Regions from separate parts of the Nocardioides sp. SRI_004 genome, predicted to be linked through region 1. Evidence: predicted binding sites of a transcription regulator. Region 1 holds the regulator's gene; the other holds the start of a gene.
What was found. Region 1 encodes HrcA, which represses chaperone genes, less so after heat shock. Its sites were predicted from a motif close to TTGGCACTCGNNNNNNNCGAGTGCCAA; they were not measured.
Positions count from the first base shown of each region.

Region 2: a site for HrcA is predicted at 5,005-5,031, ahead of groES (co-chaperone GroES). Genes of this name have one in related genera too.

Region 1 is NZ_JBYCZV010000005.1:100,056-107,629, reverse strand. Features, by position in the region: gene AC2YHB_RS08285 (MBL fold metallo-hydrolase) at 1-114, opposite strand, end outside; gene AC2YHB_RS08280 (hypothetical protein) at 172-912, opposite strand; gene hrcA (heat-inducible transcriptional repressor HrcA) at 1,128-2,141, shown strand; gene dnaJ (molecular chaperone DnaJ) at 2,171-3,340, shown strand; gene AC2YHB_RS08265 (16S rRNA (uracil(1498)-N(3))-methyltransferase) at 3,352-4,095, shown strand; gene AC2YHB_RS08260 (winged helix DNA-binding domain-containing protein) at 4,175-5,227, opposite strand; gene AC2YHB_RS08255 (Gmad2 immunoglobulin-like domain-containing protein) at 5,224-6,156, opposite strand; gene AC2YHB_RS08250 (GerMN domain-containing protein) at 6,188-7,126, opposite strand; gene AC2YHB_RS08245 (RNA polymerase sigma factor) at 7,126-7,574, opposite strand, start outside.
Region 2 is NZ_JBYCZV010000016.1:16,286-23,859, reverse strand. Features, by position in the region: gene AC2YHB_RS19940 (S-(hydroxymethyl)mycothiol dehydrogenase) at 1-865, shown strand, start outside; gene AC2YHB_RS19935 (MBL fold metallo-hydrolase) at 865-1,512, shown strand; gene AC2YHB_RS19930 (class I SAM-dependent methyltransferase) at 1,554-2,729, opposite strand; gene AC2YHB_RS19925 (MMPL family transporter) at 2,753-4,924, opposite strand; gene groES (co-chaperone GroES) at 5,152-5,445, shown strand; gene groL (chaperonin GroEL) at 5,553-7,178, shown strand; gene AC2YHB_RS19910 (GNAT family N-acetyltransferase) at 7,485-7,574, shown strand, end outside.

The DNA.
Region 1 (7,574 bases):
GGCGAGCGTGTCGACCACCACGAGGCCGCGCTCGCCGCCGACGACGGTCAGGTTGACGTCGTACGACGGGACACGGCGGACCCAGACCCGGTCCGCGACCTCGATGAACGGCACGCGGTCAGGCTACGGGGGTCTCGTGACGGCTGCTGCGCAGCCTCCTCGACCGACGAGTCAGCAGAGCCCGGCGTGCAGCTCCTCGCGCAGCAGCTCGCCGAGGTCGGGCGCGGTGCGTGCCGCGCGGGGGAAGGACAGGGTGGTCTCGTGGGACCCGGTCGGGTCGACCCACTGGAGGACCACGCCGTCGGGACGCAGCCCGGCCAGGTGGACGCCGACGACGTCGCCGAGGCGGGTGCCGGTGCGGGTCGCGACGGCCCGGCGCAGCTCGTCCTGGTGGCACTGGTTGGCGTGCTCGACCGAGCGCTGCAGGAAGCCGCGGTTGAGGTCGTGGACCGGGGAGCTGAAGGCGGTGAGCGGGACCCGGATCCGGGCGTCCTCGCGGCCGTGGCCCTCGCGGGAGAGCAGGGCGAAGTCGGGACGGAGCAGGACCCGCATCCGCACCTCGGTGCAGCACTCGCAGTCCTCGAGCCCGGTCGCCTCGAGCCGCCCGGAGAGGGTGAGCGTCGCGTCGCGGTCCGGCGAGCCCGGCCGGCCCAGGCCGCTGTGCAAGGTCAGCAGGGCGCCCCGGCCGTCAGTGGCGGCGATCGCGAGCGCGGCGTCGGCGGGGCAGGCGAAGAGCGGGCGACCGCCGTGGTCCTGCATCTCCAGGTGGGCGTCCTCGAGGCCGGCGGTGACGTCGTCGACGCCGTCGACCACGAGGTGGACGTCGGCCGGGCAGGCGAGGATGCTGCGGGCCGCGGCGGCCAGGCGGTGGACGTCGGTGCGACCGGCGTCGAGACCGGGGTCGAGGGACATGCCGGCTCCTTGGGATCGGTTCGGCCTGATTAGGTGAGCCTAACCTACCTGCTCTGCGCGACGGTGGGAAGGCCGTGTCGCCGGTCCCGCGGATCCGGGGGTGCGCGGGTAGCATTGGCACTCCAGCGGGTGGAGTGCCAAGGTCCACCGGCGTCGGTTCGAGCCGGTTCGAGCCGGTTCGAGTCGGTCAAGCGGTGCGTGAGCAGGAGGTGGGCATGCAGGAGGAGCGCAGGCTCGCGGTGCTGCGCGCCATCGTCGAGGACTACGTCGCGACCGAGGAGCCGGTCGGCTCCAAGGCGCTGGTCGAGCGGCACAGCCTCAACGTGTCGCCCGCGACGATCCGCAACGACATGGCCGCCCTGGAGGACGAGGGCTACCTCGCCCAGCCGCACACGAGCGCCGGCCGGGTGCCGACCGACAAGGGCTACCGGCTCTTCGTCGACCGCCTCTCGACCGTCAAGCCGACCACGACCGCCGAACGACGCGCCATCGCGAGCTTCCTCGACGGCGCCGTCGACCTCGACGACGTGGTGCACCGCTCGGTCCGGCTGCTCGCGCAGCTGACCCGCCAGGTCGCGGTGGTGCAGTACCCCACCCTGTCGCGCTCGACGGTGCGCCACGTGGAGATCGTCGCCCTCACCCCGACCCGGCTGCTGCTGGTGCTGATCCTCAGCACCGGTCGCGTCGAGCAGCGCCACGTCGAGCTCGAGTCCGAGCTCGGCGACGACCAGCTCGCCGCGCTGCGCTCGCGGGTCAACCTCGCCGCTACCGGTGAGGTCATCGGCGACGCCGCCACCGCGCTCGGCGCGCTCGTCCAGGCGCCGGACGCCGACGCGGCCACCCGCGCGGTGGTCGACGCGTTGGTGGAGGCCATGAGCGACCACCGCTCCGACGAGCGGATCGTGGTGGGCGGAACGGCCAACCTCGCCCGCTTCGGCGACAGCTTCGACACCTCGATCCGGCCGTTGCTGGAGGCCCTCGAGGAGCAGGTCGTCCTGCTGAAGCTGCTCGGGGAGGCCACGACCGGTGGCGCCCTGACCGTCAGGATCGGCGCGGAGGGTCCCTACGAGGAGCTCGCGTCGACCAGCGTGATCGCGACGGGCTACGGACCCGACGACGCGCTCGCGTCGCTGGGCATCGTCGGCCCGACCCGCATGGACTACCCAGGAACGATGGCGGCAGTGCGCGCGGTGGCGCGCTACGTGTCGCGCATCCTCGACGAGAGCTGAGCGCCGCTCAGCCGCGTGATGGAGAAGAAGTGAGCCAGGACCTCTACGAGCTGCTCGGTGTCGCCCGCGACGCGGACGCCGACACCATCAAGAAGGCCTACCGCAAGCTGGCCCGGCAGCTCCACCCCGACGTCAACCCCGACGAGGAGAGCCAGGAGCGGTTCAAGCAGGTCACCGCTGCCTACGAGGTGCTCTCCGACCCGCAGAAGCGGGCGTCGTACGACCGTGGCGGCGACCCGTTCGGCGGCGGCTTCGGCGGGCAGGGCGCCGGCTTCTCGTTCACCGACATCATGGACGCCTTCTTCGGTGGCTCCGGGGCCGGAGCCGGCGGTGGTGGCCGGGGTCCGCGCCCGCGGGTCCGGCGCGGCCAGGACGCCCTGATCCGGATCGAGGTCGACCTCGCCGAGGCCGCCTTCGGCGTCTCCCGCGAGCTCAAGGTCGACACGGCCGTGCGCTGCTCGACGTGTGGCGGCGAGGGCGCAGCGCCCGGCAGCCACCCGGTGCCGTGCGAGACGTGCCGCGGTGCGGGCGAGGTCGCCCACGTGCAGCGCTCCTTCCTCGGCGAGATCCGCACGCTGCGCCCCTGCGCCGCCTGCCGCGGCTACGGCTCGGTCATTCCGGACCCCTGCCGCGAGTGCGCCGGCGACGGCCGGGTCCGCTCGCGTCGTACCCTCACCGTCAAGATCCCCGCCGGCGTCGACACCGGCACCCGCGTCCAGCTCAGCGAGCAGGGCGAGGTCGGCCCCGGCGGCGGCCCCGCCGGTGACCTCTACGTCGAGATCCAGGTCGCCCCGCACCCGACCTTCTCGCGCCACGGCAACGACCTGCACTGCACCGTCTCGGTGCCGATGACCGCAGGTGCGCTCGGTACGACGATCCAGATGCCGACCCTCGAGGCCGACCTCCCCGACGCGGAGGACGCCGGCCTGGAGACCGCGTTCGAGCTGCCGATCCCCGCCGGCACCCAGTCCGGCCACGAGGTCGTGCTGCGCGGCAAGGGCGTCCCCGGCCTCCGCGGCGGACGGGGCGACCTGATCGTCGCGATCGCCGTCGAGACCCCGACGAGGCTCGACCCGCGCCAGGAGGAGCTGCTCCGCGAGCTGGCGGCGATCCGCGGCGAGGAGCAGCCGACCGGCGACGTGCGTCCGGCCCACAAGTCCGTCTTCGGCCGCCTCCGCGACGCCTTCACCGCGCACTGAGCCGGCCGGGCATGACCCTCCCGCAGCACCTCGTCCCGTCGCTCGACGGCGTCGCCGCCGGTGACGCCGTGACCGTCGAGGGCGACGAGGCCCACCACGCCGTCGTCGTACGACGCCTGCGGGTGGGCGAGGCCCTGCTGCTCACCGACGGGGTCGGCCGGCTGGTGACCGGCGAGGTCAGCGAGACCACCAAGCGGTCGTTCACCGTGGTCGCCCGGGCGGTCGAGGACCTGCCCGAACCCCGCCCGCGGGTCACCGTGGTGCAGGCGCTCCCCAAGGGCGAGCGCGGCGAGCTGGCCGTCGAGGTGCTGACCGAGGTCGGCGTCGCGCGGATCGTGCCCTGGGCGGCGTCGCGCAGCGTGGCCGTCTGGAAGGGCGAGCGGGCCGCGAAGTCGCTCGCCAAGTGGCAGGCCACCGCCCGCGAGGCCGCCAAGCAGGCCCGCCGCGCCTGGCACCCCGAGGTCGTGCCGCTGGCGTCCACCGACGACGTCGTGGCGCTGGTCGGCGAGGTCGACGTGGCGGTCGTGCTCCACGAGGACGCCACCGAGCCGCTGGGCGCGCTCGCGCTGCCACCCGACGGCGACCTGCTGGTCGTGGTCGGCCCGGAGGGCGGGCTCACCGACGACGAGGTGGGCCGGTTCGTCGAGGCGGGCGCGGTCGCCTGCCGGCTCGGCCCGGAGGTGCTCCGCACGTCGACCGCGGGCGTCGCCGCGGTGTCGGCGCTGCTGTCGCGGACGTCCCGCTGGGGCGGTTGAGCGGCGTCGCCGATTGGGCGGGAACGACAGCTCGCGGGGTCGAGATGTTGCGGATTGGTCCCAAACCGCAACGACTTTCTCACGATGCGAGCAGTGCCTCGACCCGCCCGACCTCCTCGTCCAGCTCCGCCTTCTCCGCCTTGCTGAGCGGCCGCAGGATCTCCCCGAGCACGACCGTGCCGTCCTCGACCCGCCACAGCCCCTCCAGCCAGCCGTCGGCGAAGAGCGCGTTGGACTGGGCGCCGTTGACACCCATCCAGGTGTTGCGCCGCTCGGGGGCGGTGACCCGGTCGCGGCCGGCGTGGGAGAGCCAGACGTTGTCGTAGGTGCCGAGCAGGCGCACCGGGGCGGGCGCGTCCTCGTCGGCGATCGGGGCGCCCTCGACGTCGTAGAGGACCTTGCCGTCCTCGTCCTCGTGCCGGACCAGGTCGTCCATCGCCTTGAGCACGGGCACCAGCCGGGTGATGCCCGACCAGGTGGTGACGTCGGCCGCGGTGGCCGGTCCGAAGGCGCGCAGGTAGCGGCGGACGACCTCGGGCACGTCCGGCTCGGCCAGTGGCGCGCCGAGCCAGCGGTCGGCGAAGTCGTAGGCGACGGCCGTCGACGTCGTCGGCTTCCAGCAGCCGCGGGGCGGCAGCTGCACCAGCACCTCGGCGACCCGGGCGACCTGGCCCAGCTGGCTCGCCGTGTACGACGGGAAGTGCTCCGCGAGCGCTGCCGACATCGCCCGCTGGGGCAGCGGCCCGTCGGCCAGCACGGTGCGGACGGCGGTGGCGAACGCCTCGCGGTCGACCTCGCGCGCCTCGCCGATGGACTGGCTCATCCGCAGCTCGCGGTCGCGCACGGGCGCCGCCCACACCGGCAGCGTGAGGGCGTCGGCGGGCAGGTGCAGGTGGACGGTGTCGCGCAGGCTGAGCACCCGCGCCAGCTCCCGCGACTCGAGCGCCCGGCTCACCTCGAGTGGGTCGAGGTCGGTGAGCCGCGCCGCGAGCGAGAGGTACGGCGGCATCGACTCCTGCGCCTGCAGCCCGACCAGGTGCTCGACCATCTCGGCAGGGGTCCGGTCGACGCGCGCGAGCAGGTGCTGGCGCAGCAGCAGGGTGCGGTTGAGGCGACGCTTGGTGAGCCTCACTCGATCGTGATCCGCTTCGTGTCCTCGGTCGGTCCGCCGCCCTCTCCGTTGGAGGGGTCGTCGGTCCGCGCGATGAGGGTGTACGCGCCGGGGGCGAGGTCGCTCAGGTCGATCTGCGTCTCCCAGGGGTAGAGCTTGTCGGTCCAGCCCTCGGCCGTGGCGAAGCCCTCGAGGACCTCCTTGCCGGTGCTGTCCTCGATCGACCACGGGACCGTCGCCTCGAACGAGCTGGCCCGGCCGGTCGCGGTGATCGTGCCGCTGACGACCGTCCCCTCGGCGGGCTCGGTGATGTTGACGAGCGCCAGCACGTCGAGCTGCGGGGCGGCCTTCAGGCCGGCTCCGACGGGGACGCCGAGCAGGGTCGGGGCGGGCTTTCCGTCGTACTCGACCTTGACGGGGAGGCGGTCGCCGACCGCGCCCTGCAGGGTGTAGACGAGCTGCTGGACGGCCAGCCGGGCCTGGGCCCGGTCGAGGTCGCCGCGTCCGAGCCAGTCCTCGTCCTCGACCTCGACCACGATCGCGCCGCCGGCCTCCTCGACCGAGGCGAAGCGACCACTGGGCCACGAGGTCCGGTAGTCGGGGTCGACCGGGTCGCCGGCAGTGACCGCCGCCGCGGCCGCCACGAGCGGGTCGACCCCTGCGGACTGGGTGAACTCGCGGAACAGCCGGTCGCCGCCCGGGGTGTCGCCCACGTAGTAGACCGGGATCACCTTCGGGGCGGGGGAGTCGGTCGCGGTCGCGCTGCCCGACGGGGTGTCGGTGGCGTCGCTGCCGTCGCTGCCATCGGTCGGGTCCGACGCGTCACTGGTCGCGGTCGTCGGGTCACCGGCGGTGGGGGCGGGGTCGTCGTCGCCGCACGCGGCGAGGAGCCCGAGGCTGAGCGTCGCGGCCACCACGGCGGTGGCGGTACGACGAAGGGGGGTGCTCATGGAGTCGATCCTTCCGTGCGTGGTGGATGCGTCAGTGGACGACGAAGGTCCGCGTGTCGGTCGCGGTGGCCACATCGGCGCCGAAGGCGGCGATGACATAGCGCCCGGGCGCGAGGTCACTGAGGTCGAGGGTCATCGTCCAGGCGGCCTCGGTGACGTCGACGTCGCCGGCCCGGACGACCTCGTCGGTGGCGTCGCGGAGCTCCCACGCGACCCGCTTCGGGCCGGTCCGGGCGGCGGATGCGCGGCCGCGGACCACCAGGGTGCCGCTGGTCTCGAGCCCCTCGACGGGGTCGCTGATGTTGACCGGTGCGACGACGGAGCCGTCCCGCCGCACCGACGTCGCACCGGCGAGCGGGCCGTCGGGCGTCGCGAAGGTCACGGGCGTGGTCTGCTGCAGCACGCCCTGCACCGTCTGCACCGCCTGCTGGAGGGCGAGCCCGGCCGGGACGGCACGGATCCGGCTCCCGAGCTCGACGCGGATGCCGTCGTCGACGACCGCGACGCTGGTGAAGGAGCCGTCGGGCCACAGGGTGGTGTAGTCGGGGTCCTCCGGGCCCGCATCGACCTCGAGCCGTCGCAGGGCCGCGAGCGCGCGGTCGGTGGCCGGCCCGGCGTCCACCACCTGGAACTCCCGGTAGAGCCACGTCCCGTCCGTGGTCTCGCCGACGAAGTAGGTGCCGACGAGTGCGGGCTGCGATCCGGCGGCGCTCTGGTCGTCGCCGCCGGGCAGCCCGAGGTTGCCGGCCAGCGCGACCGCGCCGACCACGGACGCGGTGGCCACCCCGGCGCCGAGGACGGCGAGCGTCCACCGCTGGCGGGTCCGCCGCGGTGCGGGGGCGGTCCGACGCCGGATCTCGCCGAGCCGGTCGTGCGGCTCGACGTCGGCCACGGCGTCGGTGAGCAACCGCTGCAGGGCCAGGTCGTCGGGGCCGTCGAGGCCGTCGATGTCATCGCGTTCGTGTGCCATCACTGGCCGTCCTTCAGGTCGTGCGCGGCGAGGAGCGGCCGCAGGGAGGCCGCACCGCGGGAGGCGTGGCTCTTCACCGCGCCGCGGCTGATGCCGAGGGTCTCGGCGATCTCCGCCTCGGAGAGGTCGAGGTAGTAGCGCAGCGCGAGCACCTCGCGCTGCCGTCGGGGGAGCTGTTGCAGGGCCTCCAGCACCGAGCGCCGGCGGCTGTCGGCGAGCACCGGCTCGTCGGCGGGAGGTGCGTCGTCGACCCGGTGCTGCCGGGCCAGGTGCCGCTGGACGACGCCGCGGTGGCGCAGCGCGGACCGGGACCGGTTCACGACGGTCTGCCGCAGGTAGGCGGGCGCCCGGTCCGGGTCGTCGAGCCGGGCCCAGCGGCGGTGCAGCTCGATGAAGGCGTCCTGCACGACCTCCTCGGCCTGGCCCTGGTCGCGCACCAGCAGCACGG
Region 2 (7,574 bases), on a different contig from region 1:
CGTCGTCCTCAACTGGCGCGCGGTCTGCGGCGAGTGCCGGGCCTGCAGGCGCGGAGACCTGCACTACTGCTTCAACACCCACAACGCGAAGCAGCGGATGACCCTGGCCGACGGGCCGGACGCCGGGACGGAGCTCTCCCCGGCGCTGGGCATCGGCGCGTTCGCGGAGAAGACCCTCGTCGCGGCCGGGCAGTGCACGAAGGTCGACCCGGACGCCCGTCCGGCGGCGGTCGGCCTGCTGGGGTGTGGCGTGATGGCCGGCATCGGCGCCGCGATCAACACGGGCGGCATCACCCGCGGCCGCTCGATCGCCGTCATCGGCTGCGGCGGCGTCGGGGTGGCCGCGATCGCGGGCGCCGCGCTCGCGGGCGCGAACCCCATCATCGCGGTCGACATCGACGCCAAGAAGCTCGCCAAGGCGAAGGAGATGGGCGCGACGCACACGGTCGACTCGTCAGCGCTGGACCCGGCGGAGGAGATCAAGCGGATCTGCGCGGCGACCTACGACGGTGCCGAGGGCGCCGACGTGGTGGTCGAGGCCGTGGGCCGCCCGGAGACGTGGAAGCAGGCGTTCTACGCCCGCGACCTCGCCGGAACGGTGGTCCTCGTCGGCGTGCCGACACCCGACATGAAGGTGCCGGACCTCCCCCTCATCGACGTCTTCGGCCGCGGCGGTGCCCTCAAGTCCAGCTGGTACGGCGACTGCCTGCCCTCGCGCGACTTCCCGATGCTGGTCGACCTCTACCGCCAGGGCCGGCTCGACCTCGACGCCTTCGTCACCGAGGAGGTCGGCCTCGGCGACGTCGAGGCGGCCTTCGAGCGGATGCACCACGGCGACGTACTCCGGTCCGTGGTGGTGCTCTGATGGGCGGCGCACCCAGGGTCGACCACGCCGTCACGAGCGGCACCTTCTCCCTCGACGGCGAGACCTTCGACGTCGACAACAACATCTGGGTGGTCGGTGACGACGACGAGTGCGTCGTGGTCGACGCGCCGCACTCCGTCGACGACATCCTCGCGGTGGTGGGGGAGAGGCGGGTCGTGGCGATCGTGTGCACCCACGCCCACGACGACCACGTCCGCGTCGCACCGGCCCTGCGCGAACGGGTCAACGGCGGGTCGGGGGCGCCGGTCCTGCTGCACCCCGACGACCGCCCGCTCTGGGAGCTCGTCCACGGCGGGCCGGACGACGCCGACGGCTACCTCTGGGACGTCGACCTCGCCGACGGCCTGGAGATCCCGGTCGCGGGGACCACGCTGCGGGTCCTGCACACGCCCGGACACGCGCCCGGCGCCGTGTGCCTGTACGCCGCCGACCTCGGCTGCGTCTTCACCGGCGACACGCTCTTCCACGGCGGCCCCGGCGCGACCGGGCGGTCGTACAGCGACCGGCCGACCCTCGAGGCGTCGATCCGAGCGACGCTCTTCTCGCTCCCGGACGACACCGTCGTCCACACCGGGCACGGCGAGGACACCACGATCGGTGCGGAGGCGGCCGCCCTCGGCCGCTGACTCCCGGCGTCCGGCGTCCAGCGGCGTGCCCGGCCCGATGGTCAGAAGGGCTCCACCAGCAGGGCGGTGCCCTCGCCGGCGACGCGGGTGAGCACGACCGTCGCCTCGGCGTCCCCGGTCAGGGCGAGCCGCTTGCGCAGCTGCTCGGGCACGACGTCGACGCCGCGCTTCTTGATGGTGATCCGACCGACGCCACGCTCGCGCAGGGCGGCCTTGAGCTGCTTCTCGCGGTAGGGGAGCTGCTCGAGGACGCGGTAGCCGCGGGCGAACGGGCTGCGGAACGCCTCGTCACCGGTGACATAGGCGATCCTCGGGTCGACCAGGCCACCGTGGACGCCGGCCGCGACCGCGGTCACCAGTCCGGCTCGGATCACCGCCCCGTCGGGCTCGTAGAGGTAGCCGCCGACCTCGCGGGTGCCGACCTCCGCCGCTCCCGGGTCCTCCTCGTCGGTGATGGTCGCGAGCCCGCCGTCGCCGATGACCGTCGCGCGGCGGGCGACGGTGGCGGTCAGGCCGGACCAGAGCGCCGCCTCCTTCACCTCGCCGTCGTCGCTGACCCACTCGGCCTCGACGCCGGCGGGCACCAGGTCGTGCGGGATGCCGGGCGCCACCTTGACGCAGGCGCTGCGCCGGAGCAGGCCCTCCACCCAGGTCCACGGCGGCGTCCAGTCCTCCACGCGGAAGGTGCGGCCGGCACCCGAGCGCCGCGCCGGGTCGGCGAAGGCGAGGTCGAAGCCGGTGTGGTCGACCGTCGTCGCGTCGGCGACCTGGACCGCACCCGGCAGGTCGAGCGCCGCGAGGTTCGCCGCGGCGATCGCGACCCGCACGGGGTCGAGGTCCACGCCGGCGCAGATGATGCCGGCCCGTGCCGCCGCGACGAGGTCGCCGCCGATGCCGCAGCCGAGGTCGACCAGCGTCTGCGCGCCGAAGGCGGCGGCCCGGCCCGCGCGGTGGGCCGCCACCCGTTGCCGGGTGGCCTGCTCGAGCGCGTCGGGGGTGAAGTACATCCGGGCGGCGGACTCGCCGAACTTCGCCGCGGCCCGCTCCCGGAGCTCCACCTGCGAGAGCGCGGCGGCGGCTCGCTCGCCCGTCGTCGTACGACGGAGGGCGGAGCCGGCCGCGAGCGGTGTCGCGCCGCCGGCGACCAGGGCGGTGGCCTCGGCCAGCAGCGCCTGCCCGTCATCGGTCAGCAGCCACTGGAAGGTCGCGAGGTCCACCCCCCGATCCTGTCAGGCAGGCGTCACTTGGTGAGGACGACCCCGTCGGTGTCGTCGGCGTGGCCGGCGTTGTCCCCGTCCTTCGCCTCGTCGCCGTGGCCCGGCCACCAGGCAGCGTGGCCGAGCAGCGAGGTCAGCGCCGGCGTGAAGAACATCGACATCACGAACGACACGATCAGGATGCCGACCGCCAGCGCGAAGCCCATCGACACGATCAGGGTGTTGCCGCCGAGCATCAGCGAGGCGAAGGTGCCGGCCAGGATGACGCCGGCTGCGGCGATGGTCGGGCCGGCGTGCGTGACGGCCTGGGCGGCCGCGCTGTGCGGGTCGCGTCCCTCGCGGGCCTCCTCGCGGAGCCGGGCGATCATCAGGATGTTGTAGTCCGTGCCCAGCGCCGTCACGAACAGGTAGATGTAGATCGGCAGCATGAAGATCAGGCCGGCCTCGCCGCCGATGTTCTGGAAGGCGATCACGGTGATGCCGAGCGTGGCCGCGAAGCCGAGCCCGACGGCGGCCATCAGGAACCACGGTGCGACCAGGCTGCGCAGCAGCAGCGCGAGGATCAGCAGGATCACGGCTGCGGCCACCGGGAAGACGACCTTGTAGTCGCGGGCCATCGCCTTCGACATGTCGGCGAAGATGCCGGGCGTGCCACCGACGTACGCCTCGGTGCCATCGGGCGCCGCCTCGTGCGCCGCGTCGCGGATCGGTCCGGCGACGTTGTCCTGGGCAGCGTCGGAGACGGGGTCGTCGGACAGGGTCAGGTAGAACTGGAAGGCGGTGCGGTCCTTCGAGGGCACCGGACCGGCGACGCTGTCCACGCCCTGGGCCTCGCCGAGGGCCTTGCCGAACGCCGCGAGCTGGTCGTCGGTCACGTCGGCGCCCTCGGCGTCGACGAGCACGGGGACGGGCTCGGCCGCGCCCGCGGAGAAGTGCTCCTGGAAGGTCTCCAGCGCCTCCGTGGACTCGACGCCCTCGGGCAGGCTCGAGTTGAAGTCGAAGGACGGGTTGAAGCTGAGCGCGAAGATCGCCAGGACCGTCATCGCGCCGCCGGACACGAGCGCGGTGATGCCCGGACGCTGGCCGACGGCCTTGCCCAGCTTGATGAAGGTGCCGTGCTTCGGCTCCTTCTGCCACGACTTCGAGGGCCAGAAGAGCGCCTTGCCCAACAGCGAGACCGCGGCCGGGACCAGTGTCAGCGCGGCCAGCAGGGTCACGAAGACGGCGATCGCGAGGGCCGGGCCGATCGCGCGGAAGATGCTGAGCGAGCTGAGGATGAGCGCCATGAAGGCCACGATCACCGCGCCGCCCGCCGAGGCGATCGCCTCGCCCGCGCGGTCGAGGCTGTGGACGACCGAGTCCCGCACGCTCGCGCCCTGGCGCAGCCGCTCGCGGTGCCGGAACAGGAAGAACAGGATGTAGTCGGTGCCGACGCCGTACAGGACGACGACGAGGATCTGCTGGACCGAGGCGTCCGCCTTGAGGTCGAAGACGTCGTTGGCCCAGGCGATGGCGCCGGTGGCGATCGTCGAGACGATGCCGACGACCACGACGGGCAGCACGCAGATCAGCACGCTGCGGAAGATCAGCGCGAGCAGCCCGACGATGAGCACGATCGTGGCGATGCCGACGATCAGCAGCGTGTCCTCGTTGGACTCCTGGGAGTCGAGGCTCTGCGGCACCGCGCCGGTGGCGCGGACGTCGAGGTCGGAGTCCTTCGTCAGCTCCTTGATGTCGGCGCGAAGGTCCTTCGCGTCGTCGATCGCCTGCGTGTCGTAGCCGGTCGCGCCGTCGGCCAGCGGGATGACCGCGAACATCACGGTGCCGTCGGCCGAGAGGTTGGGCCTGCCGTCCTCGCCCTGCGCGATGACCAGCTGCTGGAAGGTCTTCCTGCCGAGCTCGGGCGCGAGCTCCTCGGCGATCGTCGCGACCTCGGCCTGGTCGGCTGCGGTCAGCTTGCCGCCCCCGTCGCGCTCGATCACGAGGATCGCGCCCGGTGAGAAGGCGTCGGAGAACTTGTCCTCCTGGAGCTGGAGCGCCTGGATCGACTCGTAGTGGTCGGGCAGGAACTCCGAGTTGTCCTGGGTGGACTCCAGGGCGGGTGCCGTCGCGGTGACGAGCACCGCCAGGAGCAGCCACGCCCCGATGACGTACCAGCGGAAACGGGTCACGAAGCGGCCGAGCGCAGCGAACATGGCGCCAACGCTTCCGTGTCGGGCGGAGCGGGGTCAACCGACTTTGGTAGGGACTCTCCAGATCCTGGGGACGGGTGGCTCTGGCACTCGCTTGCGGTGAGTGCTAGTTTCGTCACTGGCACTCTCGGTCCGAGTGTGCCAACGCCGGTCAGAGTGCCCAGGTGCTCGCGACCGGACCACGAACAGAAGTACTCACCGCATCAGCCTAGAAAGTGGAGGTCGACATCGTGTCGGTCAACATCAAGCCGCTCGAGGACCGGATCGTCGTCAAGCCCCTCGAGGCCGAGCAGACCACCGCCTCCGGTCTGGTCATCCCCGACACGGCCAAGGAGAAGCCGCAGGAGGGCGAGGTCCTCGCGATCGGCCCCGGTCGTATCGACGACAACGGCAACCGCGTCCCGCTCGACGTCGCCGTGGGTGACAAGGTCATCTACAGCAAGTACGGCGGCACCGAGGTCAAGTACGCCGGCCAGGAGTACCTCATCCTCTCGGCCCGCGACGTCCTCGCGGTCCTCGCCTGACCTTCGAGTCTCGAACCGCCCGGGACGTCATGCGCATCGGTCGCCCCGGCGACCACGTCGCATGACGTCGCGGGCGGTTTCGCCTTTCCACACCAAGGAGCAACACAGTGCCCAAGATCCTGGAGTTCGACGAGCATGCCCGTCGCGCGCTCGAGCGCGGCGTCGACAAGCTCGCCAACACCGTCAAGGTGACCCTCGGCCCCAAGGGTCGCTATGTCGTCCTCGACAAGAAGTGGGGCGCGCCGACCATCACCAACGACGGCGTGACCGTCGCCCGTGAGGTCGAGCTGGACGACCCGTTCGAGAACCTCGGTGCCCAGCTCACCAAGGAGGTCGCGACCAAGACCAACGACGTCGCCGGTGACGGTACGACGACCGCGACCGTGCTGGCGCAGGCGCTCGTCCACGAGGGCCTGCGCGCCGTCGCGGCCGGCGTGAACCCGATGGGCCTCAAGCGGGGCATGGACGCCGCGGCGGCTGCCCTCGGCGACGCCCTGCGCGACGCCGCCCGTGAGGTCGACGACGAGAAGGACATCGCCTCGGTGGCGACGGTCTCCTCGCGTGACGGCCACATCGGCGAGCTGCTCGCCGAGGCCTTCAGCAAGGTCGGCAAGGACGGCGTGATCACGGTCGAGGAGTCCAACACCCCCTCGACCGAGCTCGAGTTCACCGAGGGCATGCAGTTCGACAAGGGCTTCAACTCGGCGTACTTCGTCACCGACGCGGAGCGCCAGGAGGCCGTCCTCGACGACCCGTACATCCTGATCAACCAGGGCAAGATCTCGGCGATCGCGGAGCTCCTGCCGCTGCTGGAGAAGGTCATCCAGACCGGCAAGCCGCTCTTCATCCTCGCCGAGGACGTCGAGGGCGAGGCGCTCTCCACCCTGGTCGTCAACAAGATCCGCGGCACGTTCACCGCCGTCGCGGGCAAGGCCCCCGGCTTCGGCGACCGCCGCAAGGCGATCCTGCAGGACATCGCGATCCTCACTGGTGGCACGGTCATCTCGCCGGAGGTCGGCCTCAAGCTCGACCAGATCGGCCTCGAGGAGCTCGGCCAGGCCCGCCGCATCGTCGTCACGAAGGACAACACGACGATCGTCGACGGCGCCGGCGACGAGACCCAGGTCGCGGGTCGCGTCGAGCAGATCAAGAAGGAGATCGAGGCGTCCGACTCCGACTGGGACACCGAGAAGCTCCAGGAGCGGCTCGCGAAGCTCTCCGGCGGCGTCGTGGTGATCAAGGTCGGCGCGCACACCGAGGTCGAGCTCAAGGAGAAGAAGCACCGCATCGAGGACGCCGTCTCCGCGACGCGCGCCGCGATCGAGGAGGGCATCGTGCCCGGCGGCGGCTCGGCCATCGTCCACGCGGCCGCGGCCCTCGAGGGTGACCTCGGCCTGAGCGGCGACGAGGCCGTCGGCGTGCGGATCGTCCGCAAGGCCGTCGACGAGCCGCTGCGCTGGATCGCCGAGAACGGCGGCGCGAACGGCTACGTCGTCACCAACAAGGTGCGCGAGCTCGGTGTCGGCAACGGCTACAACGCCGCCACCGGCGAGTACGGCGACCTCGTCGCCCAGGGCGTCATCGACCCGGTCAAGGTGACCCGGTCGGCGCTCGCCAACGCGGTGTCGGTCGCCGGCATGCTCCTCACCACCGAGGTGCTCGTCGTCGACAAGCCCGAGGACGAGGCCGAGGCCGACGCCGGCCACGGTCACGGCCACGGGCACGGTCACTGAGACCTGCGCTCCGCAGCAGCAGCCCGGCCCGTCGTACCGCTCCGGTACGGCGGGCCGGTCCGCTTTTCGCGGCCGGGGCTCAGTCCCGGCCGCGCAGGAAGCTGACCCGCATCGGGCGCAGCTCGGGCGTCATCAGGCCGGCCTGGACGGCCGGGGCGGCGAGCATGATCACCCGGACGGCGTCCTCGTCCTCGGGCTCGGGGCCAGATTCGCACGCGGAGCAGGGCTTCGCGATGTCCTCCCAAGAAATCTTCGTGATCGCATCCGGTCACATCCCTCCGGCATAGTGGGCACATGTTGTGGAGAGTGCGCGCCGGACTGCCCGACCGACCGGGAGCGCTCGCCGAGCTCGCGGCGGCGTGCGGCCGCGCGGGCGTGAACATCCAGACCGTGCAG